Regions from separate parts of the Serratia sp. TSA_7 genome, predicted to be linked through region 3. Evidence: predicted binding sites of a transcription regulator. Region 3 holds the regulator's gene; each other region holds the start of a gene.
What was found. Region 3 encodes LexA, which represses DNA repair genes until DNA is damaged. Its sites were predicted from a motif close to TNCTGTATGTACATACAGNA; they were not measured.
Positions count from the first base shown of each region.

Region 1: a site for LexA is predicted at 4,808-4,827, ahead of dinB (DNA polymerase IV). Genes of this name have one in related genera too.
Region 2: a site for LexA is predicted at 5,389-5,408, ahead of ACUTQW_RS03620 (metal-dependent hydrolase). Genes of this name have one in related genera too.

Region 1 covers NZ_JBQZFU010000006.1:186,128-196,440, forward strand. Annotated here, with positions in the region: gene frsA (esterase FrsA) at 56-1,303, opposite strand; gene gpt (xanthine phosphoribosyltransferase) at 1,445-1,903, opposite strand; gene pepD (beta-Ala-His dipeptidase) at 2,228-3,688, shown strand; gene dinB (DNA polymerase IV) at 3,732-4,793, opposite strand; gene ACUTQW_RS18935 (glycerophosphodiester phosphodiesterase family protein) at 5,031-5,927, shown strand; gene nqrM ((Na+)-NQR maturation NqrM) at 5,965-6,192, opposite strand; gene ACUTQW_RS18945 (FAD:protein FMN transferase) at 6,200-7,231, opposite strand; gene nqrF (NADH:ubiquinone reductase (Na(+)-transporting) subunit F) at 7,232-8,455, opposite strand; gene nqrE (NADH:ubiquinone reductase (Na(+)-transporting) subunit E) at 8,471-9,067, opposite strand; gene ACUTQW_RS18960 (NADH:ubiquinone reductase (Na(+)-transporting) subunit D) at 9,074-9,703, opposite strand; gene ACUTQW_RS18965 (Na(+)-translocating NADH-quinone reductase subunit C) at 9,696-10,313, opposite strand, start outside.
Region 2 covers NZ_JBQZFU010000001.1:734,243-744,555, reverse strand. Annotated here, with positions in the region: gene ACUTQW_RS03650 (metal ABC transporter permease) at 1-551, shown strand, start outside; gene ACUTQW_RS03645 (GNAT family N-acetyltransferase) at 589-1,038, opposite strand; gene ACUTQW_RS03640 (fructosamine kinase family protein) at 1,294-2,163, shown strand; gene ACUTQW_RS03635 (YniB family protein) at 2,204-2,764, opposite strand; gene ACUTQW_RS03630 (HdeD family acid-resistance protein) at 2,960-4,252, shown strand; gene hxpB (hexitol phosphatase HxpB) at 4,316-4,981, shown strand; gene ACUTQW_RS03620 (metal-dependent hydrolase) at 5,431-5,979, shown strand; gene ACUTQW_RS03615 (L-cystine transporter) at 6,162-7,553, shown strand; gene kdgR (DNA-binding transcriptional regulator KdgR) at 7,681-8,472, opposite strand; gene ACUTQW_RS03605 (MFS transporter) at 8,703-10,097, shown strand; gene htpX (protease HtpX) at 10,145-10,313, opposite strand, start outside.
Region 3 covers NZ_JBQZFU010000011.1:54,353-64,665, forward strand. Annotated here, with positions in the region: gene plsB (glycerol-3-phosphate 1-O-acyltransferase PlsB) at 1-1,558, opposite strand, end outside; gene ACUTQW_RS23085 (diacylglycerol kinase) at 1,708-2,076, shown strand; gene lexA (transcriptional repressor LexA) at 2,195-2,803, shown strand; gene dinF (MATE family efflux transporter DinF) at 2,905-4,242, shown strand; gene ACUTQW_RS23100 (CsbD family protein) at 4,562-4,771, shown strand; gene zur (zinc uptake transcriptional repressor Zur) at 4,886-5,398, opposite strand; gene ACUTQW_RS23110 (anti-sigma factor family protein) at 5,584-6,342, opposite strand; gene ACUTQW_RS23115 (RNA polymerase sigma factor) at 6,339-6,827, opposite strand; gene ACUTQW_RS23120 (tetratricopeptide repeat protein) at 6,878-7,411, opposite strand; gene dusA (tRNA dihydrouridine(20/20a) synthase DusA) at 7,615-8,625, shown strand; gene pspG (envelope stress response protein PspG) at 8,782-9,000, shown strand; gene ACUTQW_RS23135 (quinone oxidoreductase) at 9,308-10,291, opposite strand.

The sequences.
Region 1 (10,313 bases), on a different contig from region 3:
AACCTCCTCAATGTAGACCACTCTTTTTAACAAATTGTTAAAATTTAGCAACAAATTAACGCATTTTATCTTTCATCCAGTGGGCCATTTGCAGCAAGGCCTTGTGGAAACTGCTATACACCGGTGCACGTGGAATAGCAATTAACTTGCCGTCCATCGAGGACGACGCGATCAATTGCGCCTCCTCTTTCGGGCTGAGCGGGTCCTGATCCCAGTAACCTGCCAGCATCGGCGTCGGGCAGCGGCGGCCCAGCAAACCCTGGGTTTTCAGCGAATAGCTGTTCAGCTCCACTCTCAGCACGTTATCCGAGGCGTTGGCCATCCCCATCCGGCTGGCGAGCACGTCCATATACATGTCCGGCACGTCTCGCTGGCGGCCGGCGTCGCATAACAGGCTGTGGACCACCGGCCCCAGACAGGCCACGCCACGCAACCGCTGCGGCTCCAGATAAGCCAGGCGCACCGCCACGTTGGCGCCGAAACGGAAGCCAAATGCGGTAACGCGCTGATGGTCGATCCAGGGCACCGAAGGCAGTTGGGCCAGCACCTGCTGATGCAGGAAGCTGGAATCCTGCGTCAACTTCCACTTATAAGAAGAACCGATGGAAGGCATATCGATGGTCAGCATGGCTATGCCGTGCGGCGCCAGGTACTCGCGGAACAGGCGGTGGTAGTCGGTCTGCAGAGTATCCAGGCTGCCGCACATCAGCACCGTCGGGAACGGCGCCTCGCCCTTCTCCGGCAGGTGCAGGAAGCCGGTAATACTGCTTCCCCCGTCAATGCGGAACTCCAGCTCCTTGAGCTGATAAGGCAACAGCAGCGCTGCCTCTTCGTAAGCGCGGTTGGCCAGCGTCTCGGCCTGTTCGGCCAGTTCGTCGCCTTTCAGGTGCGGGTAGCCGGCGATGCTGTAAAAGTTGACGGCATTGAGCCAGTACTGGCCGCCGATCAGCGGATCTTGCTGTTCCAATGCCCGCTGCTGCCAGAGCATGCCCTGATGCACCCACTCGTAGATCCAGTTGCCATTACGGTAACCGATCACGGTATCGAGCAGTTTGTCGTTGGTATGTTCCACGTCGGCGACCGCAATACGCGCCAGCACTTCGTTGATTTCGATCGGATCAACGCCGCGCCAAGCCCACAGCAGCGGGTTGAGCATACGATACCAGTTGCTGACGGTGTTGCCTTCCAGCGTAGAGTGCAGATCGGCGCCAGCTTTGTTGCGCGCACGCAGCACCAGCGTCGAGGTCTCGGGGTGTTTAAATGAGGGTTTGAACAGGATTTCAGAAAGGTTGGCTTGTGCCATGGTAACAACAGCCTCCGTAAATCTGGCCGTAGGCCGCAAACAGCCTACTTAACTGGAGGTAGTGTACCTAACTCTGGGACGATAAACCAAAATAACGAAAACGCCCGGCATAACCGGGCGTTTTACTGGCGTGAGCGGGGATTAACGGCCGCCGATCGGTGGCACGAAGGTCACCGCCATGTCCCACGGCTGCTCGATCCAGGTATCCTGTGGGATATCGACCACATAGTCGTCCACCAGCGGGCGGCCTGCCGGTTTGGCGAAAATAGTGACGAAATGCGCTTTCGGGTACATGTCGCGGATCGCTTTCGCGGTGCCGCCGGTATCCACCAGATCGTCGACCACGATAAAGCCTTCACCGTCGCCTTCGGCGCGCTTGAGTACCTTCATTTCGCGTTGGTTGTCATGGTCATAGCTGGAAATGCAGACGGTATCCACGTGGCGGATGCCCAATTCGCGCGCCAGTAAGGCCGCCGGCACCAGGCCGCCGCGGCTTACGGCAATAATGCCCGTCCATTGGTCAGCAGGCAGCAGGCGGTGAGCCAGTTTGCGCGCTTGCATTTGCAGCATGTCCCAGGTAACAACGTATTTTTCGCTCATAAAATGGTATCCCAGCCAGCAATGGTGTGGCTTACTCGTGATCAGGGGAAAAAAGGTTGCGCGAGATTATAGAGACTGGTTGAGCCGAATACCAGTTGTACTGTGGAAATCATAAGTATTTTGTCTGGTGATTGATCCTGCATAAACCAACAATCACACGTCAAATATGTGCATTCCCTCCCTTAAACAGTGCAATAGGGTACGCGCGCGCCCCTGAATAAAGTGATATTCTCTGGAGATCGTGCCAAAAACGCACCGATGCCCATCCACCCTAACCGAGCGGCATTCACGCCATGCTGAGAATGCTGTCACAGGAGACCTATAGTGTCTGAATTGTCTCAACTTTCACCACAGCCGCTGTGGGATATTTTTGCCAAAATCTGCTCTATTCCGCATCCTTCTTATCATGAAGAAGCGCTGGCACAGCACATCCTCGCATGGGCCAAAGAGAAGAATCTGCATGCCGAACGCGATCAGGTGGGCAATATCCTGCTGCGCAAGCCGGCCACCAAAGGCATGGAAAACCGTAAGCCGGTTGCCCTGCAAGCGCACCTGGATATGGTGCCGCAGAAAAATAACGACACCGTGCACGACTTCGCCAAGGATCCGATTCAGCCGTATATCGACGGCGAGTGGATCAAGGCGCGCGGCACCACGCTGGGCGCCGACAACGGCATCGGCATGGCTTCCGCGCTGGCGGTATTGGCTGACGACAGCGTCGAACACGGCCCGCTGGAAGTGCTGCTGACCATGACCGAAGAAGCCGGCATGGATGGCGCATTCGGGCTACAGCCTAACTGGCTGCAGGCGGATATCCTGATCAACACCGACTCCGAAGAAGAAGGCGAGATCTACATGGGTTGCGCCGGCGGTATTGATTTCATTACTACCCTGCCGTTGCAGCGCGAAGCGGTACCGGCCGGCTATCAGACGCTGAAACTGACGCTCAAGGGCCTGAAAGGCGGCCACTCCGGCGCCGAGATCCACGTGGGCCTGGGCAATGCCAACAAGCTGCTGACGCGCTTCCTGTTCGCTCATGCCGCAGAACTGAACCTGCGCGTGCTGGATCTGAACGGCGGTACCCTGCGCAACGCTATCCCGCGTGAAGCCTCTGCGGTGGTTGCCGTGCCTGCGGCAAAAGCCGATGCGCTGAAAGCGCTGAGCCAGGCCTTCCTGAGCACGCTGCAAAACGAGCTTTCCGCCAAAGAGAAGAACATCACCGTGCTGCTGGAGCCGGTTACCAGCGCCTCTCAGGCGTTGACCGCCGACAGCCAACAGCGTTTCCTGGCCCTGCTGAACGCTACGCCAAACGGCGTGATCCGCATGAGCGACGCGGTAAAAGGCGTGGTGGAAACCTCACTGAACGTTGGCGTGGTCACCACCAGCGAGAACGAAGCGGAAATCATCTGCCTGATCCGCTCGCTGATCGACAGCGGCAAAGATTACGTGGTCGAGATGCTGACCGCGCTGGGCCAGTTGGCCAACGCCAAAGTGGCGCCGAAGGGCGGTTACCCAGGCTGGCAGCCGGACGCGGACTCACCGGTCATGCATCTGGTGCGCGAGATCTATCAGGATCTGTTCAACAAGACGCCGAACATCATGGTGATCCATGCCGGTCTGGAATGCGGCCTGTTCAAAAAACCGTACCCGAACATGGATATGGTGTCGATTGGGCCAACCATCACCGGGCCACACTCGCCGGATGAGCAGGTACATATCGAAAGCGTCGGCCTGTACTGGAAGCTGCTGACCGCGCTGTTGAAAGCCATCCCCGAGCGCGCGTAATTAAAGCGTTTAACATTAAAAGGCTGGCCTCTCGCCGGCCTTTTTATTCCCACGGCAGCAACAGTTGCCGCTCAAGCTGCGGATCCAGCAGCGTTACGTGCAAACCGACCAGCCGTACGCCACGGCCTTCCCGCCGCTCACGCCACGCCTGCCGCGCCACGTTGAGCAAATCGTCTTTATTCAGCACCGGCCAGACGTGTTCCTGAGTGGTCTGCTGAAAATCCTGAAACTTCAGCTTCACGCCCTGCCGCGCGATATGCAGATCCGGTTTCACCTTGCGCAGCCGCATTTCCAGCTCGGGATAGAGCTTGTCGACAATCAGCGCCTCGCAGTCTTCCCAGTCATGAATGTCTTCCGCCAGCGTGCGTTCCACCCCCACCGATTTACGCAGCCGCTCCGGCGAAACCTCGCGCAGATCAATGCCCTGGCAGCGCTCCCACAGCACCCGGCCAAATTTGCCGAAGCGCTTGAGCAGCAGCGCCAGATCGTACTGCTGCACATCGGCGCAGGTGATCAGCCCCACTTCCTCCAGCCGTTTGGCGGTCACTTTACCCACGCCGGGGATTTTGCTCAGCGGCAGTTGCTGCAAAAAAGCCGGCACCTGCGCCGGCGTGATGACGTATTGCCCGTTCGGTTTGTTCAGCTCCGAGGCAATTTTGGCGAGGAACTTGATCGGTGCGATGCCCGCAGAGGCCGTGAGATTAAGCTCTTCGGCAATTGCCTGGCGGATTTCCTGGGCGATCAGCGTCGCCGAACCGTTGCACTGGGTGCAGTCGGTCACGTCCAGATAGGCTTCGTCCAGCGACAGCGGTTCAATCAGCGAGGTGTAGCGGGCAAAAATTTCGCGAATGTGCAGCGAGGCTTCCTTGTACGCCGCCATGCGGCCTGGCAACAGCTTGAGGTGGGGGCACAGTTTAAGCGCCATCGCCGTCGACATCGCGCTGTGCACGCCATAGCGGCGTGCTGGATAGTTGGCGGTGCTGATCACTCCGCGTCGGTCGGCGCTGCCGCCGATCGCCAACGGAATATCGCGCAGGCTGGGATCGTCGCGCATTTCTACCGCCGCGAAGAAGCAGTCCATATCGACATGAATGATTTTACGCATCGCGCCTCCAATAACACTGTATAAGTATACAGCCAATAATCGAAAGCTCAAGACTCGGTGGACATGGAAAAAACGGCGTTTGAGCCAGATATTTCCGCGTTGTTAAAAAAGCTTAATTTTTCAATAGTATGATTTCCGCTGACTTACTCTCTCATCCTTGTACCCTATGGATTTCATGTGGCGGCTCGCAAGGCTGCGGCTCGAAAGAGGACGGGTACATCATAAAAGGTATTCCGCATGATCAGGTTTTCCCATTTGCTGTTGGCTTCCGCACTGTCGCTGGTTTCGCTGGCGACGGGGGCCGCCGTCGGCCATGCCCCAGCCATTATCGCCCACCGCGGCGGCACCGCAGACGCGCCGGAAAATACCCGCATCGCGATTGAAACTGCCCTGAAAAATGGTGCCGACGCCATTTGGATTACGCTGCAGCAATCCAAAGACGGCGCGATCGTGCTGTACCGTCCTTCCGATCTCAAAGCATTGACCAACGAACAGGGGCCGGTCTCCGCCCATACTGCCGAACAACTGGCCAAAGTGGATGCCGGCTGGTCATTCGCAAAAGGTGAAACCCATCCGTTTCGCGGCAAAGGCATAGGTATCCCGCGTCTGGACGAGATCCTGGAAGCTTTCCCCAAGGTGACCTTCTATCTGGATATCAAGTCGCCGGACGCCGATCCGGCGCAATTTGGCCAAGCGCTGCTGACAACGCTGGAGAAGGCCGACAGCCTGAACCGCACCCGCGTGTATTCTACCGATGCCAAATACCTGCAAGCGCTGCCGCCACAAATCAAACGCTTTGAAAGCCGCGACGAAACCCGCACCCTGCTGGCCAATGTCACCATGGCGCACCAGTGCGAATTGAAAGCGGATAATCAGCAACCGCGCTGGTACGGGCTGGAGCTGAAACGTGAAGTGGAAGTGGTGGAGAAATACACGTTGGGCGAAGGGCGCTCGAAAGCGTTTCTGACCTGGGATAAAGAGTCGATCGATTGTTTCCGTTCGCAAGGTCCGGCGCACATCATTTTGTTCGGCGTCAATTCACCGGCGGAATACCGGCAGGCACTGGCGCTGGGGGCCGACGGAGTGATGGTCAACTCACCGGACGAGGCGAAAGCCTTTCGCAAGGCCAAATAGCCGGTAAAAAAAGGGGCGCCACGTGCGCCCCTCGTCTTCAGATGATCCGGTGTTTTTCCAACTGTTGCCGTCGCAACGCCTCTTTGGCTTCGCGTTTCTTGCGCGCATCACAGGGCTCCGGGCAGTCGCAGACCTTTTCCATTCCCAGCGAAGCGATGCCGCCGCAACTGCCCTGCAGGCTTTTGCGCTTGAACACATAGCCCAGCGACATGCCGCCGATCACCAGCAGAAACAGCACGAAGGTGGCGATAAATACCGTCAACATAGCGGCCTCACAAGATCTTTTTCAGATAGGGTTTAAACGCCTCAGAGTAGCGCTCTTCAAATCCGTTGGCGGTTTTCACAATCATGAACACCGGGATCCCCATCAGGTTGGCCAACGCCATACCTCGTTCCGGCCCCAGCACGTTCAGCCCGGTCGACAGGCCGTCGGCGGCCATGCAGGTCGGGCTCAGTACGGTGACCGAAACCAGATGATGATGGATCGGCCGGCCGGTGATCGGATCTATGGTGTGCGAGTAGCGCACACCGTCTTGCTCAAAGTAGTTGCGGTAATCCCCTGAGGTGGCGATTGATATCTCGCCCGACTGGATCACCAACTGCGCTTTTTGCTCCACGCCGGCCGTCGGCCGCTCAATGGCGATACGCCACGGTTTTTTCTCGCCGTTGTGGCCGCGGGTACGCACCTCGCCGCCGATATCCACCATGTAATTTTTCACCTGCTGCGATTGCAGGTACTGGGCTATCACATCCACGCCATAGCCTTTGGCGATGGACGAGAGATCGACATACAGTTCCGGAATGTGTTTCACCAGCGCGTTGCCCTGCACCGACAGTTTGTCGATGCCGGTCCAGGCGCGGCGCTGTTCCAGTTCGGCAGCGCTCGGCACCTTGTCCGGCCGCCCTTCCGGGCCAAAGCCCCACAGATTGACCAGCGGCCCGACGGTCACGTCCAGCGCGCCGTCGGTCACGCGGTTAATGCGCAACGCTTCCAACACCACCTCGGTCGTCGCGGCCGAGACCGGGAAGGGCTTGCCCACCTCGCGGCTGGCGTTGAAGCGGCTCAGTTCCGAGCCCGGCCGGTAGGTGGACATTTGATCGTTCACCAACTCCAGGCGTTTGTCGATCTCCGCCTGAATTCTGGCCGCCGACGGCGTGCCTTCGCCGGTGACATAACGGATCGAATAAGAGGTCCCCATGGTTTTGCCATCGAGATTCACCTGCTCCGGCCCGCACCCGGTCAACAACAACGTGGCGCCCAACGCCAACGTCGTCATCCAACCCTTCATTGCCCCTATGCGCATTTAGCCACCAAAGTCATCCAGCATGATATTTTCATCTTCGACCCCCAGATCTTTCAGCATCTTGATCACTGCGGCGTTCATCATCGGCGGGCCGCACATATAAAACTCGCAGTCTTCCGGCGCCGGGTGGTGCTTCAGATAGTTCTCCAGCAGAACATTATGGATAAAGCCGGTGTAGCCGGTCCAGTTATCCTCAGGCTGGGGATCGGACAGCGCCACGTGCCAGGTGAAGTTTTCATTCTCCGCCTGCAACCGGTTGAAATCATCCTCGTAGAACATTTCACGCAGCGAACGCGCGCCGTACCAGAAGGTGATTTTGCGCTTCGAGTTCAGGCGATTGAGCTGATCGAAGATATGCGAACGCATCGGCGCCATGCCGGCGCCACCGCCGATAAAGATCATTTCGGCATCGGTGTCTTTGGCGAAGAACTCGCCGAACGGCCCGGAGATGGTCACCTTGTCGCCGGCCTTCAGCGACCAGATATAGGAGGACATAATGCCCGGCGGCACGTCCGGCGCGCGCGGCGGCGGCGTAGCGATACGCACGTTGAGCATGATGATGCCCTTTTCATCCGGGTAGTTCGCCATTGAGTAAGCGCGCACCGTGGTGTCGTTCACCGCCGAGCGGTAGCGGAACAGGTTGAACTTGTCCCAGTCGCCGCGGTACTCCTCCGGCACGTCAAAATCGGCATAGCTGATGTCGTGGGCCGGCGCTTCTATCTGGATAAACCCGCCGGCGCGGAACGGCACATCCTCGCCATCGGGGATTTTCAGCTTCAGCTCTTTGATAAAGGTGGCTTTGTTATCATTGGAGATAACCTCGCACTCCCACTTTTTCACGCCAAAAATCTCTTCCGGCAGCTCGATTTTCAGATTCTGCTTCACGTTCACCTGGCAGGCCAGGCGGCAGCCTTCTTTCGCTTCGCGCTTGTTGATGTGCGAAAGTTCGGTCGGCAGGATATCGCCGCCGCCCTCTTTAATCACCACCCGGCACTGGCCGCAGGAGCCGCCACCGCCGCAGGCCGAGGACACGAAGATCCCCTGGCTGGAGAGCATGTTCAGCAGCTTGTCGCCCGCCGGGGCGTTAAAACTCTTGCCCTGATCGCCGTTAACTTCCACCGCAATGTCACCGGTGTTCACCAGCTTTGATTTGGCGAACAGGATCAGCAGTACCAGCACCATAACGATGCCGGTAAACATCGCGACGCCTAAAATAATTTCCATAGATTCTTCCCGCCTTTACAACTGAACACCGGAGAAGGACATAAAGCCCAACGCCATCAGCCCGGTGGTGATAAAGGTAATGCCCAGACCGCGCAGCCCTGCGGGGACGTTGGCATACTTGAGTTTTTCGCGGATCCCCGCCATCGCGACAATCGCCAGCATCCAGCCGGTGCCGGAGCCGAAGCCGTACACCACCGATTCTGCGAAGTTGTAGTCGCGTTGCACCATAAAGGACACGCCGCCGAAAATGGCGCAGTTCACGGTGATCAACGGCAGGAAAATGCCGAGTGCGTTGTACAACGACGGGAAGAAGCGATCGAGGATCATCTCCAGAATCTGCACCAGCGCGGCGATCACGCCGATAAAGGTAATGAAGTTGAGGAAGCTCAGATCGACGCCTTCCATCAACGCGCCATCGCGCAGCACCAGGTTGTAGACCAGGTTGTTCGCCGGCACCGAGATGCCGAGCACTATGGTCACGGCGATGCCCAGACCGAAGGCGGTCGACACCTTCTTCGACACCGCCAGGAAGGTACACATCCCCAGGAAGAACGCCAACGCCATGTTCTCGACGAACACCGCGCGCACAAACAGGCTGATATAATGTTCCATCGGCCGTTACTCCTTTTCGATCTGTGCAGGTTTCAGGGTGCGCAGCACCCAAATCAGCAGGCCGATGATAAAGAACGCGCTCGGCGCCAGCAGGAACAGGCCGTTCGGCTGATACCAGCCGCCGTTCTGCACCGTATCCAGCACCGGAATGCCAAACAGCTTGCCCGAGCCAATCAGCTCGCGCAGGAAACCGACCAGCACCAGGATCACCCCATAACCCAGCCCGTTGCCGATACCGTCCATAAAGCTTTCAATCGGCGGCGACTTCATGGCGTAGGCTTCGGCGCGGCCCATCACGATGCAGTTGGTGATGATCAGGCCGACAAACACCGACAGCTGCTTGGAAATCTCGAACGCATAAGCGCGCAGCAGCTGATCGACCACAATCACCAGCGAGGCGATAATCGCCATCTGCACGATGATGCGCACGCTGTTCGGAATATGGTGACGGATCAGGGAAATAAAGAAGCTGGAGAACGCCGTGACCAAGGTCACCGCGATGGTCATCACCACCGCCGTTTCCAGCTTGGTGGTCACCGCCAGCGCGGAACACACCCCGAGAACCTGCAAGGCTATCGGGTTGTTGTCAAACAGCGGCCCGAGCAGGACCCGCTTAATCTCTTTGGAATCAGCCATTTTTCAGCGCTCCTTCACGAACTTTTTTCAGGAATGGGCCAAAACCTTGCTCACCCAACCAGAAATCAAAAGTGTGCTGCACGCCGTTGGAGGTCAGCGTGGCACCGGACAAACCGTCCACCCCGTGCTCATCCCCCTGACGCGCCCCGCCTTTCACCACGCGGATCGCCGGCTTGCCGTCGTTATCAAACAACTTTTTACCGATCCACTGCCGGCGCCAACCGGCATTCTCAACTTCACCGCCCAGGCCCGGGGTCTCCCCCTGATCGTAATAAGTGATGCCTTTCACCCTGTTGCCGTCACTGTCCAGCGCCACAAAAGCGTACATCATCGACCACAGACCGGTGCCGTAGACCGGCAGCACGATTTGGTTCACCGCCCCGCCGTTATCGCGCACCAGATAGATCTCCGCCCGGTTGCTGCGGCGTTTGATGCCGGCCGGATCTTCGCCCGCCGACAAGGCGACGCTTTTGGCATCGTCGCGCAGCGCAGCGGCCAGATCGAACGCCGCCGCATTGCCCGCCACAAACTCGCCGCTGTTCAAATCCAGCAGGCGCGGTTCGATACGCTGGGTGAACAGCGCCTTGACCTGCTCGCCTTCCATCTTCGG
Region 2 (10,313 bases), on a different contig from region 3:
GCATGTTCGCCTTCGGGCTGGTGCTGTTTTCCCGCGTCGATACCGATCAGCATCTGAGCCACATCCTGTTCGGCAATATGCTGGGGATTACCGACGCCGAGCTGAAACAAACGCTGCTGATTGCCGGCATTACGCTGGTGGTGGTATTGCTCAAGCGCAAAGATCTGATGCTCTACTGTTTCGACCCGAACCATGCGAGGGTCATAGGTCTGCCGGTAAAACTGCTGCATTATGGGCTGCTGTGCCTGCTGGCGCTGACGATTGTCGCTTCTCTGCAGGCAGTCGGGGTGATACTGGTGATTGCGATGCTGATAGCCCCGGGCATCATTGCCTTTATGCTGTGCCGCAGTTTCGATCGCATGCTGGTCATCGCGACGCTGGTGTCGGTATTCTCCTGCGTGCTCGGTACCCTGATCAGCTTTCACATCGACGGCGCGACCGGCCCCTGTATTGTGATCGTTCAGGCGATTGCGTTTATTATCGCCCTGCTCTACAGCAAACTCAGGCCGTTACAACGTCACGAAGAGGCGTTGCGCAACGAGAAACCTTAACGCTTGCGGCGGTGAGCCCCCTCATCGCCGCTTATCCTTACCGCTGCCGGTAGATATCTGGCCGAACGATATGCCAGACATAGTCCTGACGATTCAGCGCTTCATATCCCACTTTTTGATACAGCCACGGCGCGGTGCCGGTCACCAGCATAACGCGCCGCAACCGCTGCAGCAGTGGATGTTCCAGCGTGCAGTCCATCAGCCAGCGGGCCAGCCCACGCCCCTGATAATCCGGTGCGACAAACACATCGCACAGATAACCGAAGGTGGCGTAATCCGTCACCAGACGCGCAAAACCTATCTGTTGCCGGTGATGATAGAGGCCAAAACACAGGCTGTTGTCGATGGAAAGTTGCACAGTCTCCTGCGAAATGCCTGACGCCCAACTCGAGGTGGTCAAAAATGCGTGAGTGAACGCCAAATTTAATTCACTTTTATCCGTATCTATCAGGTATTCGTCGCGACGCCACTGCCGGTTCTGCTCCATAACTCCCTCATCTTACTGATTATAAAAATCATTCTATACGTACCCTGTTGCCGCCAACCTGATAAACATCGCTCCGGTGCCACGAAGTTGCAATAGGCCGCGTGCTTAAATGAATCAATAGCGTATATACTTTGAGCAAACGCGACTGGCGAAAAAATCGCCTGCCGTCGGTGCCAGCTGTGCGCCAGGTCGTGTTTTCGGAACGGTAAAGAGGCTAACCTAATGAATTCGCAGGCAACACAGAGGGGGTGTACCATGTGGCAAGCCGTTAGCCGTCTGTTAAGTGAACATCTTGGCAGCGCAGAAATCCGCGAAAGGACTGAACTGCCCGGGGGAGAGATCCACCCGGCGTGGCGCGTGAGTTACGGTGACAACGAGGTATTTGTCAAATGTGATGCCCGCGAAATGCTACCGATCTTTACCGCCGAAGCCGATCAACTGGCCCTGCTGGCACGCAGTAAAACCGTGCGGGTGCCGCAGGTTTATGGCGTCGGCAGCGATCGTGACTACAGCTTCCTGCTGCTGGAATACCAGCCGCTGAAACCCTTCGATGCCCACGGCGCTCATTGCCTCGGCCAACAGCTGGCTCATCTGCATAAATGGAGTGAACAGCCGCAGTTCGGCCTCGACTTCGATAACGATTTGACCACCACTCCGCAACCCAATGCCTGGCAGCGCCGCTGGTCGGAATTCTTTGCCGAGCAACGCATCGGCTGGCAGTTGCAGTTAGCGGCGGAGAAAGGCATGACCTTTGGTGATATTGATGAAATTATCGACGTAGTGTATCTACGCCTGCAACACCATCAGCCGCAACCTTCACTGTTGCACGGCAACCTGTGGCCGGGAAACTGCGGCATGACCGCCGACGGTCCGATCCTGTTCGATCCTGCCAGCTACTGGGGCGATCGCGAGTGCGATCTGGCGATGCTGCCGTTGCACCCTGAGCTACCGCCGCAGATTTATGACGGGTATCAGAGTGTCTGGCCGTTGGAACATGGCTTTATTGAACGCCAGCCGCTGTATCAGCTGTATTACCTGCTTAACCACAGCAATCTGTTCGGCGGCCAACATCTGGTCAAGGCGCAGCGTGCAGTAGACGCGTTGCTGCACCCTCAAGCGCGATAGTATCAAGGCGCTGAATCCAGCGCCTTGGCCTCGTCCAGTCTTAAGCGGCGCCGGCCAGTTGGCCGAGTAACTTGATGACGAACCAGGCAATGACCGCGATCACTACCGGCAGAATGTACAACGGGAAGTACTGCAGAAAAATGGTGTGGCGTGGCAGCGTAATGCGTTCTTCCAGTTGCACACGCGTATGCCCTTCACTGCCCTTGGCCTGCTCGAGGATCATCTGGTCCTCCAGGCCTTCACGGATAAACTTCACCTGGCGCGACATGCGCGCGCCCGAGGCTTGCAACGCCAGCCCGACAAAAATCAAAAAATAGATAACGATAAACATCAGATTGGCGCCGCTGAACAGGCTTTTCGCTACGTCCGGCACCGGCGAGTTATACCAGAAGATATTCAGGAACGGCGTATTGAAACGCACCATATCCACCATGACGTGGACAAAATCCAGCATCACCGCATTAATGCCCTTGGTCTTCTCACTGTGCTGATAGAAAAACAGCAGCAGCGAGATCAGCGTTGACAGCAACGCGGGGATGAAAACTACCCAACCAAGAATACGTTTCACAATGGCGATGCGCCCAGCCTGTTGATACGTCATGTGTTCCCCTTGTAAGCGACGTAACCGTAATTGGCTAAGTCTACCTGTAGTTACTGAAACTCGCCCACCGTTTTCTTTAGCCTTGCTGTGCTACAAGCGTAGCCGGGATTATCCGTTTTCAACAACTTAACGGTGACAACGCATTCTCGTTAAATGGCTATATAGTTAATTCAATCCGTTCTGAAAGGGGGCGCCATGGTTCGCCTTATCATCTTGTTATTGGGTCCACAGGCGCTGCGCGGCCAGCGGCGTGCGCTGCTGCTGTTTGGCTGGGCATGGATCGCCGTCGGTCTGCTGATGTTAGTTGACGTGCTAGAAGATGGCCGCTCGGTGTTGGCGCTGGACGCACTGGCGGTGGTACTGGCACTCGAGGGGCTGGTGGCGATCTCCGCCGCACTGGTGATTGGCTCCACCGCCAGCCGACCGGTATTGCTAAAGGGGCTGGGGTTTCTGGTGATGGCGTTTTTGGTGCTGGACGTCCCCGCAGACGACAATATTGTCGCCACGCTGGTGTTCGGCAGCGCGTTGCTGCTGGACGGTTCAGTGCGTATCGCCTCTTCTACCCTGATCCAGCACAGCCGCTGGAAACTGGTCGCGTTGGCGGGGGGGTTCGAAATCTTGCTGTCGCTATTTATTTTTACCGGCTGGCCGGTACCGCACCGCATGACGGTCCCCTTTTGCGTCGGCGTCATGCTTTTGCTGTCGGGCTGGGCGTTACTGCGCATTGCACAGCGGCTGGAGAGCTTCTCCCTGAACCGACAGCAACCTGCTGCTGCGCTAACGGTTCAGGCTGCCCCCTTGACGGTCTATGTCTGGACTCCGGTGGCGGCGGCGAAAGATGCGCGCCGGCGCTACATTGTTGACCGCTATATCGCCGCAGTGGATGGCGGCGGCCATATCTCCACCGGGCATGCCGCTCTGGAGCTGGCCCCGGATTTGTACATCAGCCATTATCCGCTGAATGACATCAGCCATTCAGTGCAGGATTTCCGTCAGTTACTGCACTCCGGCGAACAAAACAACGTCGAGGGTCGCTTTCTGCCCGGCTTGCAGCAAGAGGTAGCGGCCTGGTGCGCACCCGACAAGAAAATCCAGTTCCGCCGTTATAACCCAGCTGCCTTGCACGCCTTCTGGCAAGGGTATCGTCAGGACACAACCTACAACCTGACGCGCCGTAACTGTTCCACCACGGTGATCCTGGCGCTGGACAGTGCGCTGGAAGGCGTATTGGGCGACAAACCTCTGTGGCGGCGTTTTCTGTTTTTGATCCTCGACCCCAACCTGTGGATGCTGGCGGTGTTGCGTAGCCGCGGAGAGACCATGACCTGGACGCCGGGGTTGGTGCTGGACTATGCCCGCATGCTGCAGCAGGTTACCGAGCGGCAGCACCAGCGCTGGTGGTCAAAACTGCGCGATCTGTGGCGTATCCTGCGTTTCGGCAAGGCGCCCGGAGCGAATGCGGCGCAATCCGGCAGGCAAAAATTTTAGTCTGGTTCCCGGCGATGTTAAAGTGGTGGCACATTCACCGACGCCGGCAGGAGCTCATCGCTAATGGCCTATTCGCAACGCATTGAAACCGCTATTTTTGATATGGACGGTTTGTTGATCGACTCAGAACCGCTGTGGCTACAGGCGGAACTGGATATCTTTGGCGCGCTGGGGCTGGATCTGTCTGACCGCCATAAACTGCCGGACACCCTCGGGCTACGCATCGATCTGGTGGTGAAAATGTGGTTTCAGGCCATGCCGTGGCAAGGCGTTTCGCTGGAGGAGGTCTCCGCGCGGATTATTGAACGCGCCATTGAGCTGGTACATGAAAAACGGCCGTTGCTGCCGGGCGTGCAACAGGCGTTGGAACTGTGCCGCAGTCTGGATCTGAAGATTGGCCTGGCCTCCGCATCGCCGCTGCACATGCAACAACAGGTGTTGAAGATGTTCGATCTGGCGGGGTATTTCGATCAACTGGTGTCCGCCGAATATCTGCCTTACAGCAAACCGCACCCGGAGGTTTACCTTATCGCCGCCGAACGTCTCGGCAGCGATCCGTTGCGCTGCATCACGCTGGAAGACTCGTTCAACGGCATGATTGCCACCAAGGCCGCGAGAATGCGTTCAATCGTCATCCCGGCGCAAGAGTATCGCCACGACACGCGCTGGGCACTGGCGGACCATAAACTCGATACCCTCGAACAGCTCACTCCCGGCCATCTGGCGTAATCTTTCGCGGCGGCGTTATCCCGCTGCCGCCCTGCCTCTCTCTTTTATCTCCTGGTTCCTCCCGCTAATTTTCAAAACCATGCCTTAGGCCTGAAAATAAATAAAACATTATTTCATTTTTATTGAATTAACATGCCGGAATATCTATGCTGGGACATCAAGAAAGCGCCGGGTAGCCGGTAAGCGCTGTCACTGCCACGCAGCGCAACTCTGCCGCTCGGCGCTTTCTCCCGCATGCCTGCAGTCGAGATGTATTCGTGGGAGGTAGTCAACGCATTCCTTACGATCATCCGCGGCATCCACAACGGTCAATGCTTAACCTTTTACGTAACAACTCGTTGTAAAACCGGACAAAACAAACAATTAGTTACAGGGTAACCGCTTCCGCAACTGTTAATTTTCCCATATACTGGATAAATTAACAGTTTATCAGCCGGAACAACAACAGCATGACCGCGGAAGGACATCTTATTTTCTCTGTCGCTTGCGCGATTTTCGCCAAGAAGGCCGAGGTGACACCGGAGCTGGCCACCGGCGACTGGTGGCACATTATCCCTGCCGCACTGCTAACCTCACTGCTGCCCGATATCGATCACCCCAAATCGGTCCTGGGCCAACGCCTGCGCTGGATTGCCATTCCCATCTCCCGAGCCTTCGGGCACCGCGGTTTCACCCACAGCCTGCTGGCGATCGCCGGCGGTATGGCGCTGTTCCAGTTAGATGTGCCGCGCAGTTGGCCTATCCCGCCCGACGTGCTGCATGCGATGATTATTGGCTATTTCAGCCACCTGTTGGCCGATATGCTCACCCCTGCCGGCGTCCCCTTGCTCTGGCCCTGCCGCTGGCGCTTTCGCCTGCCGGTGCTTAATTCCCAGAAAGGCAACCAGTTGGAGCGAGCCCTTTGCCTCTGCCTGGTGGCCTTCGCTATCTATTGGCAAGGAGGGTGCACCATTCCTGTGCAGTCCTATTTTGAGCAAATCAAAAATATCCGACTGTGATCACAAAAAATCGGCCACTAACCATTCATAAAGTATATTAATTAAACAAATCCATATTCAAAGTTATATCAAATTCCATTTGGATATAAGTGAGCCGTTGCGCAAACTGTTACGATATTTGATTCGCTACACCTTGGTGCGTAGCCGTTTTTATATAAGAAAAATGATTGGAGACATTGGGGATGAATTTTCCGCTGGTAATTAACGTGGTGGTTTTTGTCGCCCTCCTTTTGTTGTTGGCGCAAACCCGCCATAAGCAATGGAGCCTGGCGAAAAAAGTACTGGTCGGCCTGGTGATGGGCGTAATGTTCGGCCTGGGTCTGCAACTGGTATACGGCTCGGAAAACCCGGTACTGAAAGAATCCATCAGCTGGTTCAACATTGTCGGTAACGGCTATGTGCAGTTGCTGCAAATGATCGTAATGCCGCTGGTATTTGCCTCAATCCTGAGCGCGGTAGCCAAGCTGCACAATGCCTCTTCACTGGGCAAGATCAGTTTTCTGACCATCGGCACCCTGCTGTTCACCACGCTTATCGCCGCGCTGGTGGGTGTGCTGGTGACCAACCTGTTTGGCCTGACCGCAGAAGGCCTGGTCCAGGGTACGCAGGAAAGCGCGCGCATGGCGGCTATCCAGAGCAACTACGTCGGTAAAGTGGCGGACCTGACCGTACCGCAACTGGTGCTGTCGTTCGTGCCGAAAAACCCGTTCGCCGATCTGACCGGTGCCAGCCCAACCTCGATCATCAGCGTAGTGATCTTCGCCGCCTTCCTGGGTGTGGCTTCGCTGCAGTTGCTGAAAGACGATAAAGAGAAAGGCCAGCGCGTGCTGGTGGCTATCGACACCCTGCAATCCTGGGTGATGAAGCTGGTGCGCCTGGTGATGAAACTGACTCCGTACGGCGTACTGGCGTTAATGACCAAAGTGGTGGCCGGTTCCAACATCCACGACATCGTCAAACTCGGCAGCTTCGTGGTGGCATCTTACCTCGGTCTGGCAATCATGTTTGGGGTACACGCCCTGCTGCTGGCCTTCACCGGCGTTAACCCGGCGAAATTCTTCCGCAAGGTCTGGCCGGTCATCACCTTCGCCTTCACCAGCCGCTCCAGCGCCGCCAGCATTCCGCTGAATGTTGAAGCGCAGACTCGCCGCCTGGGCGTGCCGGAATCCATCGCCAGCTTCTCCGCTTCGTTCGGCGCTACCATCGGCCAGAACGGGTGTGCAGGCCTGTATCCGGCGATGTTGGCGGTTATGGTTGCCCCAACCGTTGGCATCAACCCGCTTGATCCGGTGTGGATCGCCACGTTGGTGGGTATCGTCACCATCAGCTCTGCCGGCGTTGCCGGTGTGGGTGGCGGTGCCACCTTCGCTGCGCTGATTGTACTGCCTGCGCTGGGCCTGCCGGTCACGCTGGTTGCCCTGCTGATTTCGGTCGAACCCTTGATCGACATGGGGCGTACCGCACTGAACGTCAGCGGCTCAATGACTGCCGGCACCATCACCAGCCAGTTGATGAAGCAGACGGACAAAAACATCATGGACAGCGAAGACGAAGTGGAACTGGCTCACCAGTAAATGTCGTCCGCAATAAAAAACCGGAGCTGCGATGCTCCGGTTTTTTTATGTCTGCGATAGCGGTTCATTTAAAGGATAAAGGCGCTCCCGTGAACGGCACACCTTTAGGCATCAACCACCGGCAGGATCAAAAGGGATAATCGTGGTAGCCCATTTGATCGGAAATGTTACGTGCGGCAGCATGCAGGCGTTTAACGTAATCCGCCTTGGCCTTCTCGGAGAAGCGGATAGTGGGGAACGAAATGCTAAGCCCGGCGATCACCACGCCAAAGCGATCGAATACCGGCACCGCAATGCAGCGCAGCCCTTCTTCCTGCTCTTCAATGTCTTCGCCCACCCCGTGCTCGCGTACCTGCTCCAATAGCGACAGCAGCGCAGCGGGGCTGGTGAGGGTGTGCGGGGTACTGCGGGTAAGCTCAATCTGCGACAGGATTTTTTCCACCTCCGCACGCTCGCGCCAGGCCAGCAGCACTTTACCGATGGCGGTGCTGTGCAGCGGATTACGGCGACCGATGCGCGAATACATCTGCAGGTTGTACATCGAGTCGATTTTATGGATGTAGACAATACTGTCTTCATCCAGCGCCCCGAGGTGAATGGTTTCACGGGTGTGATTCGACAACTCGCGCATCTGAATATCGGCGCTGCGGATCAGATCGACGTTCTGCAGCGACTTGGCACCGAGTTCAAACAGCTTGAGAGTAAGCGCATATTTTTCCGATTCCCCTTCCTGCGACACATAGCCCAGCGACTTCATGGTCTGCAGAAAACGATAGACGGTGCTTTTGGACATCATCACCCGTTGAGAAAGCTCAGTAATGCCGATCTCGCGCTCATCGCCCAGCGCTTGCAAGATACCAAACACTTTCAGCACTGATGAAACAGAATCCGGTTGTTTATCTAAATCTGCGTTAGCCATACTAAATGCCCTACTCAGCTTTTCTGTTTTAAGAAATTTGAACACGGGTTTCAGTATACGCGCAAGCCCTGACACCCTGCAATGAAACCAAGAAAAAATGCTTGAAGATGAATGCATTAGGCCATAACTCTCATCGGTTATTACAATTGAGCTGGCCACTGAAGGTGCAATTACCGTCGAATATGATTAGCATGTTAATACTCCCCCGTATTAATACCTTCGAGATCAACATGCGTTCTTGTACTGACGGCCTCCCCGTCCCACAACGCTATGGGGCCATCCTCGCCATCGCCCTGGGCATTACCGTTTCCGTGCTTGACGGTGCGATCGCCAATGTGGCGCTGCCTACCATCGCCCGCGATCTGAACGCCAGCCCGGCCAGTTCGGTCTGGGTGGTTAACGCCTATCAGTTGGCCATCACCATTTCACTGCTGTCGCTGGCCTCGCTCGGTGACCTGATTGGTTATCGCCGTATCTATCAAGCCGGCTTGTTGGTCTTCAGCATTACCTCGCTGTTTTGCGCGCTGTCCGATTCGCTGGTGACATTGACCATAGCCCGTGTGCTGCAGGGGTTTGGCGCCGCCGCCATCATGAGCGTCAACACCGCGCTTATCCGCATTATCTATCCTCAGCGCTTTCTCGGGCGCGGCATGGGCATCAACTCACTGATTGTCGCTTTTTCCTCGGCGGCGGGCCCCACGGTAGCGGCGGCGATACTGTCCGTGGCATCCTGGCAATGGCTGTTCGCCATTAATCTGCCGATTGGCATTGTGGCGCTGGCGCTGGGGATGAAGTACCTGCCCGCCAACAGCCAGAAAAGCAGCAATCAGCGTTTTGACCCGACCAGCGCCGTGATGAACGCCCTGACCTTCGGGCTGCTGATCACTGCCATCAGCGGCTTTGCCCAGGGTCAGAGCCTGACGCTGATATTCAGCGAAATCGCCGTACTGATGGTGATCGGCTTCTTCTTCGTCCGCCGCCAACTGCGGCAAGAGTTTCCGCTGCTGCCGGTCGACCTGCTGCGCATCCCGATTTTCGCCCTGTCGATGGGCACCTCGATCTGTTCCTTCGCTGCGCAAATGCTGGCGATGGTTTCACTGCCGTTCTTTCTGCAAAGTACGTTGGGCCGCGATGAGGTGGCTACCGGGCTGTTGCTGACACCCTGGCCGCTGGCGATTATCGTTATGGCGCCGATCGCCGGGCGGCTGGTGGAGCGCGTTCACGCCGGGCTGTTGGGCTGTATCGGGTTGGGAGTGTTTGCGCTAGGGCTGTTCCTGCTGGCGATGCTGCCGCATAACCCGTCGGACCTGGATATCATCTGGCGTATGGTGCTGTGCGGTGCCGGATTCGGGCTGTTCCAGTCACCCAATAACCACACCATTATTTCTGCCGCACCCCGTAACCGCAGCGGCGGCGCCAGCGGCATGCTCGGCACCGCCCGCCTGTTGGGACAAACCTCCGGTGCCGCGCTGGTGGCGCTGATGTTCAATCTGTTTCCCACCTCCGGTACGCACGCCTCGCTGATCCTCGCCGGCAGCTTCGCCACGCTAGCGGCAGCGGTCAGCAGCTTGCGAATCACCCAACCGCGCGCGGAGCCGGTGGAACACAGCCCGCAAGCCAAATAGCAGACATAAAAAACCCCGGCAAGCCGGGGTTTTTTATCTTCTCAGCGTTACTTCAGGTACTGACCTGAACGCAGCGCTTCGATACGCTTGTCGAGCGGTGGGTGCGACATGAACAGTTCGCTGAACGACTTGGATTTGCCGTTGATGCAAAACGCCATCATGCTGCCCGCTTCCTGCGGCTCGTAGCTGGTTTTCAGACGCTGCAGCGCAGCAATC
Region 3 (10,313 bases):
CGGCGGCGTTGTTGATGCGGACCATGATCTTGGCCGCCAGGTCGTTGACCGTTGGCGTCAGCCAGCTTGGACGTTGGGCTTCGATCGGGTCAATCGATTCGCGCCACTGCGGCACGTTCTGGTTCAGGTAGGCGGTCAACGGCAGCGGATCGCCGAAGTTGACGTAACCCTGGCCGAGATTACGCAGCTTGCGCAGGCCGCGCAGCATCTGCAACAGGCTCTCTTTTTCCTTGGTCGCACCGCGCAGCTCTTTGGCGTAAGTACCTACTTCCATCACGTGTTCGTAACCGATGTAGATCGGGACCAGCGTGATAGGGCGAGTGCCACCGCGCAACATTGCCTGGATGGTCATCGACAGGGTGCCGGTCTTCGGTTCCAGCAGGCGCCCGGTACGGGAACGGCCGCCTTCGACGAAGTATTCCACCGAGTAACCGCGGGTAAACAGCTCGCCGAGGTATTCGCGGAACACCGTTGAATACAGCTTGTTGCCTTTGAAGGTGCGGCGGATAAAGAACGCGCCCAGGCGACGGAAGATCGGCCCGGCCGGCCAGAAGTTGAGGTTGATGCCGGCGGCGATGTGCGGCGGCACCAGGCCCTGGTGATACAGCACGTAGGACAGCAGCAGGTAGTCCATATGGCTGCGGTGGCACGGCACATAAACGATCTCGTGGCCGTCCTGCGCCAACTGGCGCACGCGCTCGGCATTGGTGACGTTGATGCCCTGATACAGCCGGTTCCAGGTCCAGCTCAGCACGCGATCGGAAAGGCGCACCGTCTCGTACGAGAAGTCGGCGGCGATCTCTTCCATCAGCGCAATGGCGTTCTGCTGGGCCTTTTCATGGGAAATTTTCTTGCTGCGCGCTTCGTCCTCGACCGCTTTTTCGATCGCTTTGGACGCCAGCAGCTTATTGAACAGATCCTGACGAGCCGGCAGGCTTGGGCCGACGGCGGCCAGACGTTGACGCGAGAAATGCATGCGCGCCACGCGCGCCAGTTTTTGTGCGATAGTTTTGTCCGTGCCGTGTTCGGTCGCCATTCGGCGCAGCGAAACGGTGTTGGAGAAACGCACGAAGCTGTCGCGGCCCAGCCACAGGACGGCGAAGAATTTCTGGACGCCGTTCAGCAAGCGCAGATGCGGCGTGCCGTGGCCTTCTCGGCCTGGGGAACGGCCAAACATCACCGACACCGGCAGCATCTGAATATCGAGATCCGGATTGCTGCGGTGCAGATCCAGATAGTCGTGAAACAGTTTTACCGACTCTTCTTTCGGTGTGTAGTAGCGGAACACGCGCGGGCCGTCGTGAATAAACACATGGCTTGGCAGTACGGTGCCGTCTATCTCCAGCGGATTGAGGGGGTCGGGCAAATCCTGCGCCAGGCACTGGGTGCGCAGCGTCAGTAAATCCGCCTTGGAATTATAAGGTAAAACATACAAAATCGGCCGTGAGGGATCCAACCCTAACTCCGTGACCGGATCTGAAGGGATAACCTTACTTCTTACCAACAATTTAAGTGGTAAATTCAATAATTTATAATAAATTTTACGCCAACCTGACATAACAACGTGAAGCCTCTTGTTAGCAATGCGCCGCAAGCATACCAGAAACCGGGTAGCAGATCTGTGGTGTTGGAAAACCGTGAGCCGGGAGAGTTTCCTGACCCAAGCTCTATAATTATGACTTACCTCTGTGAAAGGCACTAAAAAACATGGCAAACCAAGCAACCGGCCTGACCCGTATTATTAAAGCCGCCGGCTACTCATATAAAGGCTTTTCTGCTGCCTGGCAGCACGAAGCCGCATTCCGCCAGGAGCTGGTGGCGACCGTGCTGGCTATCATACTGGCGATCTGGCTGGATGTGGGTGCGATAGCGCGCATTTTACTGATCGGATCGGTGCTGTTGGTCGTGATCGTCGAGATGCTGAACAGCGCGATTGAAGCCATTGTCGATAGGGTGGGCACGGAACACCACGAGCTTTCCGGGCGGGCGAAAGATATGGGGTCGGCGGCGGTAACGCTGACGATCATACTGGCGCTGTTTGTCTGGGGTTCGGTACTCTGGCAACACTTTGCCTGAGTGGAACGCTCCGTTGCGGCGGGGCGCTAATCCCTGATTTTTATTCATTCTTCGGTTCCCAAGCCGCGCTTACCTGTATATACTCACAGCAAGACTGTATAAACAAACAGGGGGCGGAATGAAAGCATTAACTACCAGACAACAAGAAGTCTATGATCTGATTCGCGATCATATTTCGTCAACTGGCATGCCGCCAACGCGCGCCGAGATCGCCATGCGTCTGGGGTTCCGTTCGCCAAATGCTGCAGAAGAACATCTGAAAGCGCTGGCGCGCAAGGGCGTGATCGAGATCGTCTCCGGCGCTTCACGCGGCATTCGCCTGCTGATGGAAGATGAAGAAGGTTTACCGCTGATTGGCCGCGTGGCCGCCGGTGAACCGCTGCTGGCGCAGCAGCATATCGAAGGGCACTATAAGGTGGATCCTTCTTTGTTCAAACCGAGCGCGGATTTCCTGCTGCGGGTCAACGGCATGTCGATGCGTGATATCGGCATCCTCGACGGCGATCTGCTGGCGGTGCATAAAACCCAGGACGTGCGGAACGGCCAGGTAGTTGTGGCGCGTATTGAAGATGAAGTTACGGTCAAACGCCTGAAAAAACACGGCAATGTGGTTGAACTGCTGCCGGAAAACAGCGAGTTCCAGCCTATCGTGGTCGACCTGCGTCAGCAAAATTTCACCATTGAAGGTCTGGCGGTCGGCGTGATCCGCAACGGCGACTGGATTTAATCGCTGCGCCTGAACGTTGTCCTCTGATTTAAATCGCCCCAGCTCTGGGGCGATGTCATTTCTGATTCATTCAAACCCTACCGCCACGGGAACATTTCACTATGCGCCTGCTTTCTGCCTTCACCAGCGATACTGATAAAGCCCTATGGCGCCTTGCGTTACCCATGATCTTTTCCAATATTACCGTTCCGCTGCTCGGGCTGGTGGATACTGCGGTGATTGGCCACCTGGATAGCCCCGCCTATCTGGGTGGCGTTGCTATTGGTGCCATGGCTACCAGCTTCCTGTTTATGTTGCTGCTGTTCCTTCGTATGAGCACTACCGGGCTGGCGGCACAGGCGCTCGGTGCACAGGATCCTCAGGGGTTGGCGCGCGCTTTTATGCAGCCGTTGTGGCTGGCGGTGTTGGCCGGTGTGGCGATTGTGCTGCTGCGCCACCCGTTGATCGATATGGCGTTGCAGATCGTGGGCGGCGATGGCGCGGTGCTGGAACAAGCGCGGCTATTCCTCGAAATCCGCTGGCTAAGTGCGCCGGCGGCGTTGGCCAACATGGTGATCCTGGGCTGGCTGCTTGGCGTGCAATACGTGCGTGCACCGGTGATCTTGCTGATTATCGGTAACCTGCTGAATATCGTACTGGATATCTGGTTGGTGATGGGGCTGGGTTGGAACGTGCAAGGGGCGGCGACGGCGACCGTCATCTCTGAATATGCCACCCTGCTGCTGGGGCTATGGCTTGCCTGGCGGGTGATGCGCATACGAGGCATTTCCGCGCCGATGCTGCGCCAGGCCTGGCGCGGTAATCTGCGGCGCCTGCTGGCGCTGAATCGCGACATCATGTTGCGTTCACTGTTGCTGCAAGCGTGTTTTGCCTCACTGACCATTTTCGGTGCCCGGCTTGGCGGCGACGTGGTGGCGGTAAACGCGGTACTGATGAATTTGCTGACCTTCACGGCCTACGCGCTCGACGGCTTTGCCTACGCGGTAGAGGCGCATTCCGGCCATGCCTATGGCGCTCGCGACGACAGCCAACTGCGCAAGGTATGGCGCGCCGCCTGTCGCCAGGCTTGTTTGGTGGCACTGGCTTTTGGGGTGCTGTATGCCGTTGCCGGGCAGCAAATCATCTCGGCATTAACCTCTTTACCCGAGTTGCGTACGCTGGCGAGCCATTATCTGCCGTGGCAGGTGGTGCTGCCGTTGGTCGGTGTGTGGTGTTACCTGCTGGACGGCATGTTTATTGGCGCGACCCGCGGTGCCGAAATGCGCAACAGCATGGCGGTGGCGGCCGTCGGCTTCGGCCTGACGTTGTTTACCGTACCTGTATTGGGCAACCACGGATTATGGCTGGCGCTGGCGGTGTTTCTGTCGCTGAGGGGCATTGCGCTGGGCTGGTTCTGGCACCGTCACCGGCTGCGCGGTACCTGGTTTAGGGGGCAATAAGACAGAGAGCTTTATAGATAATTGAGTAATTTTTCTTATGTTTTTTATTTATATTTGCTTACATGTTCCCAAGAGCCATTCCAGTCGGGTAGCACCTTGTTTGTTAGTGTCTTTTTCTGGTTAATTGTTTTTTTATGGCTTTTTATTCTGGTTTTTGTTTGGTTGTCGTTATCTGCGTCTACAATTAATCATGTGGCTGGCGAAATGAATGGGGGAGTGGCAACCCTTTGGTTGGCGGTAATAGACCATAAAAATTGCTTGGTTAGACGCCCGGTCAGCACAGTATCAAACTGATTTACGACAGGTTAACGGAGAGACTATGAACAAAGATCAAGCCGACGGTAACTGGAAACAGTTTAAAGGGAAAGTGAAGGAACAATGGGGCAAGCTGACCGATGACGATTTGGCGGTCATTGAAGGGAAACGCGAACAGCTTGTCGGTAAAATCCAGGAACGCTATGGCTACCAGAAAGAGGCGGCCGAGAAAGAAGTGAAATCCTGGGAAGACCACAGCAAGTATCGCTGGTAGAGAGCAGGGCCACAGCATACGGTGGCCGTAATCGACTGTAGCCGGCCGGGTGTTTTGATCCCCTTAACGCCACGGCCACAGGTACAGGGAAGTGCCTGACCAATCCCGCTTAATTTATTTCTTCTTGATGGCAATGCTGTGATCGTGCTCACCGCAATCATGCTTGCTGTCGCAGGCTTCCACTTCAACACAGCCCGAACACAGGCCATGCGCTTCCACCACGCTGTGGCGCAGCACAAAACCCGACTCTTTCGCCAGTTTTTGCAGCGTTTCCTCCACCCCTTCGGTGGTGCGTTCAGTCACCTGAGCACAGCGATCGCAGATAAACAGCGCGGAGGTATGCATCGGTTGTTCGAAATGATGGCACAGCACGTAGCTGTTGGCCGACTCCACCCGATGAATAAACCCTTGTTCCAACAAGAAATCCAGCGCGCGATAGACCGTTGGCGGTTTCGCCTGCGGTTCAGCTACGCGCAGCAGATCCAGCAGGTCATAAGCGCTGATGGCACCGGGTTGTTGTGCCATCAGGCGTAACACTTCCAGCCGCTGCGGTGTCAGCCGCACATTGCGTTGCAGGCAGAGTTGTTCAGCCTGCGCCAGCAGTTTTTCCTGGGTGCTTGAGTTCATGGCAAATATCCCGGTACGTAAAAAAACCGATTTTATCATGATTAAGCGCAATCGCCGAGAGTCGCCCCCTTTTCCGCTGAGAAGGAGCAACCTGATGCGGAGATACGGCTGGTGCGATGAAAAATGAGTGACCCTTCACGCGCTACACCGGCATCTGAGCGGTGGGCAAGCGCCGTGATTCCTTCTCAGGTGGACAGTGAACGCTGCAAGCGCTCCGCCAGCCTGGTCATCTCCGCCGCAGGATTATGGCCAATCAGCATAAAGCTGTGGCTGCCATCGGCCCAATACACCACGTTCATCCCCTGGCGGCGTTCGCTTTGTGCGGACTCCGGCTTGCCCGGTTGCTGAATGATGCACAGCGCCAGCGGGCCAAACTGCGCGTCCAGCCAGGTCAACTGAGCAATGCGGCGATCGTCGTAAGCCAACACGCGGGCATTTTTCAGCTCAGCGCCGTTCAATGCCAGTTTGGGAGCGGGGAGGGCAATGCCGAGCCGTTCGCCGGTGTGCTGCAATTGACTGGCGAGTAACGCAGGGGCGCTATCGAAGCCCGCCAGCGTTTCCGGGGTGTAAAGCGCCATATATTGGGCCACCAGGCCGCGCCAGTTGTCTTCTGGCTGACTCGCTTGCAGCCAGGCGCGATCGCCTGCGACACCCAGCGCCAGAAAACCGACGGCAGCGGCAATCAGGGCACGGCGGCTGACGCCGCGTTGTGGGGCCGGCATGGCAAGTGGCCACCTGTCCTGCAGTTGTTGCACCGGTGCTTCATCCAGCAAAGGGGCGAACGCCTGTTTGAACGGCAGATTGCTGCGTTCCAGCAGCGACAAACGGTCGGCCAATGCCGGTTCGTCGACCAGGCGCTGTTCCAGGCTGCGGCGCTGCTGGGGATCCAGTTGATTGTCCAGATAGGCGACCAGCAGTTCATCCGCAGTATAGTATGAGCTCATGATCGTTCTCCTTTTGACTGCGGGATATGGGGTTGCAGCACACTGTCGTTCGCAAGTCGTAGACGTGCCGCTGCCAGGCGGCTCATGATGGTGCCGATAGGGACGCCCAGCACCTCGGCCGCTTCCCGGTAAGAAAGCTCCTCCACGTACACCAGGAACAGCGTATTGCGCTGTGCCTCCGGCAGGCGATTGACCCGCTGCATCACTTCATTGGCCCATATCGTATCTTCACCGTTTTCCTCGCCGGCCAGATCGTCGGCATCGACAAAACCCTGCCCCTGACGGATATGCCGGGCACGGACTTCGTTCAGCCAAATGGAATGCAGAATCGAAAACAGCCAGCGATCCATGCGCGAGCCCAATGTAAACTGTGCGGCGCGTTCCAGCGCCCGCACACAGGTGGCTTGTACCAGATCGTCGGCGATATCCCGCCGGTGAGAGAGCACTAAACCATAGCGCCACAGGCGGGAAAGATACTGGCCGATTTCGTTGCGGATTGCGTCGTTGCTGATGCTCGCCTCCGGGCCTGGCTACCTTATGATTCGGGATGGTGATCTATGGCTGCCGCCAGGTCGCGGTACTCTTCGCAACCGGTGCCGCACAGCGACTGGATCACCTTGAGCTGCTCTTTCGCCAGGTCCGGGCGGCCTTTCACCATATAGGCTTCACCCAAGTATTCGCGGACTTTTGGGTAGTTGGGATCGAGCGCTACTGATTTTAAATAGTAGCCGATGCCTTCATCCGTGCGTCCGAGCTTGCGGGTGGCGTAACCCCGGTAGTTCAATGCCACGGCGGTGTTGGGGTTTTTCAGAGTGTTCAGCACGTCGAGGGCATCCTGATAGCGGCCGCTTTTCGCCAGCGCATAGGCGTAGTTCGCCCGATCGTTGTCGCCGATCATGCTGCTTTTATCCACCATGCAGGTCTTGGTTTTTGTGTCGTATATCTGGCCTTTCGGGCAGGTTGGCGTGGTTTGGCCGCTGCCGTCACCCCCCATCGCCAGGGCCGCGCCGGAAAACAGCACAGAGCCAGCAATCACGGGCAGCAACAGGCGTTTAACGAAACTGTTCATGGTTTTTTCCTCATTGGAAGGGAGGCGAGTTGCCCCCTTGGTGAGAGAACACCTGAAGGCGCGTTTTTATTCGTTTTTTCTTTTTCTTTTTGGCCTGATGGCACGGCGGTTTTCCCAATGCCGTCGATTGTCGTTATAATAGCCGTTTGCGGCAGCATGCCGTTCGTTGAATCCCAGACAGATCAGGTAGCCAGTAACTCAGCATGACGACAGACAACCACGCCTCAAAATATGCCGCCAATCGTTTCTCCATTGCGCCGATGCTCGACTGGACCGATCGTCATTGCCGATACTTCCACCGCCTGCTGACCAAAGAAACGCTGCTGTACACCGAAATGGTGACCACCGGCGCGATTATTCACGGCAAGGGCGACTATCTGGCCTACAGCGAAGAAGAGCACCCGGTGGCGTTGCAACTGGGCGGCAGCGATCCGGCTGCGCTGGCGCACTGCGCCAAACTGGCCGAACAGCGCGGTTACGACGAGATTAACCTCAACGTCGGTTGCCCGTCCGATCGCGTACAAAACGGCATGTTCGGCGCCTGTCTGATGGGGCAGGCAACGCTGGTTGCCGACTGTATCAAGGCGATGCGCGACGTGGTGTCGATCCCGGTGACGGTCAAGACCCGCATCGGCATCGACGACCAGGACAGCTACGAGTTTCTGTGCGATTTTATCGCCACCGTCGCCGGGCGCGGCGAGTGCGATATGTTTACTATCCATGCGCGCAAGGCCTGGTTGTCCGGCCTCAGCCCGAAAGAAAACCGTGAAGTGCCGCCGCTGGACTATCCGCGCGTGTACCAACTGAAACGGGATTTCCCGCAGTTGACTCTCGCCATCAACGGCGGTGTGAAAACGCTGGGAGAAGCAAAGCAGCATCTGGAGCATCTGGATGGCGTGATGATGGGGCGCGAGGCTTATCAGAATCCGGGCATTTTGGCGCGGGTCGACAGCGAGCTGTTTGGTCGCCAGACCGAGGTCATGGACAGCGTGGCGATTATCGAATCGCTGTATCCCTATATCGAACGTGAGCTGTCGAACGGTACCTATTTGGGGCACATCACCCGCCATATCCTCGGCCTGTTCCAGGGCGTGCCGGGGGCGCGCCAGTGGCGTCGCCATCTGAGCGAGAACGCCCACAAACCGGGCGCCGATGCGCGCGTGGTGGAAGCTGCGCTGGATCTGGTTCGTCTGCCGCGTACCGAAGTGGCGTAATACGCAAAGAATTTGACTAACAGTTAGTCTTTTTCATCAGGCATTCAGCGCTCTGCTGTTTGCCTGTTTTTATATTTCAACTACTTATCTTTTCTGCCGTTCTGGCACGCATCTTGTAATACTCCTGCAGAGACTTTGTTTTGCGAAGGAGCAATCATGTTAGAACTCTTCTTTCTCATTGGCTTTGTAGTGATGCTGATGGTGACCGGAATTTCGCTGCTGGGCGTCTTCGCCGCGTTACTGGTCGCGGCGGCGTTTATGCTGCTGGGCGGCCTGCTGGCGATAGTGATCAAGCTGCTGCCCTGGTTGATTTTGGCGGTGGTGGGCGTTTGGATATACCGTTCGGTGCAGAAGCCGCAAATACGTCGTTACTGATTTTTTGTCGAGTAATCAGGCAGTCACGCTGAAATTTGCGTAACGAATGCATCGTGAATGCGGCGACGATCACACCTTGGTGTTTTAAATGCGAATGCGGCACATTAAGCGTGTTTTTTGCGTTTAGGGGCTGGTAGGATATTTGTCGATGCAGCGATGCGACCTATTTCATCACCGCAAGAGACAATAATACCCAATACGAGCGTTGCTGAAGCAACCCCCCTGTCTCTGGCGGACTCTGCTCTACCCCTACAAATGCAGTAAATAGAAAGGGCTCCTTACGGAGCCCTTTTCTTTTGCCTGGGGATCAAGGGATCAGCAGGCTTGAACCGCTGGTATTGCGGCTTTCCAGCACCTCATGCGCACGTTGTGCATCGGCCAGCGCAAATTTTTGCTCTTCTTTTACGTCGACCTTGATGGCGCCACTGCCGATCAACGAAAACAGTTCATTGCTGGCGAACTGCAACTCCGCGCGGTTAGTGACGTAACCGTTGAGCGAAGGGCGGGTGACGTACAGCGAACCTTTCTGGTTCAGCAATGCCAGATCGACGCCGGTTACCGGGCCAGAGGCGTTGCCGAAGCTGACCATCAGCCCACGGCGCTTCAGGCTATTGAGTGAGGCCTGCCAGGTGCTTTGGCCCACCGAATCGTACACCACGCCGACTTTTTCGCCCTGCGTCAGTTCAGACACGCGCTGGGCGATATCTTCTTGATGGTAATTGATGGTCGCCCAGGCGCCGGCGCGTTTAGCCAGTTCAGCTTTTTCGTCAGAACCGACGCTGCCGATAAGCTTTGCGCCGAGCGCCTTGGCCCACTGGCAGGCAATCAACCCGACGCCGCCTGCGGCGGCATGGAACAGGAACACTTCGCCCGGCTGCACTTCATGGGTTTGGCGCAGCAGATAGTGTACCGTCAGCCCTTTCAGAAACGAGGCGGCACCCTGCTCAAAGCTCAGGTTGTGCGGCAGGATCGCCACTTTCTCTACCGAAACATTGTGAACGTCGCTGTAGGCGCCGAGTGACGATTGGGCGTAAACCACGCGGTCGCCCGGTTTCACCGCGCTGACGCCGGCGCCTACCTTGATCACCACGCCGGCCGCTTCGGTGCCCAACCCGCTTGGCAGGCTGGCGGGTGCATAGAGGCCGCTGCGAATATAGGTATCGATGTAGTTGATGCCGATCGCCTTATTCTCAACCTGTACCTCACCGGCTGCCGGATCGATAGGTGTAAAATCAACGTATTGCAACACGTCCGGGCCGCCGGTGGCGGAGAATTGAATGCGCTTTGCCATTTCATTACCTCGTTGGGGTGTC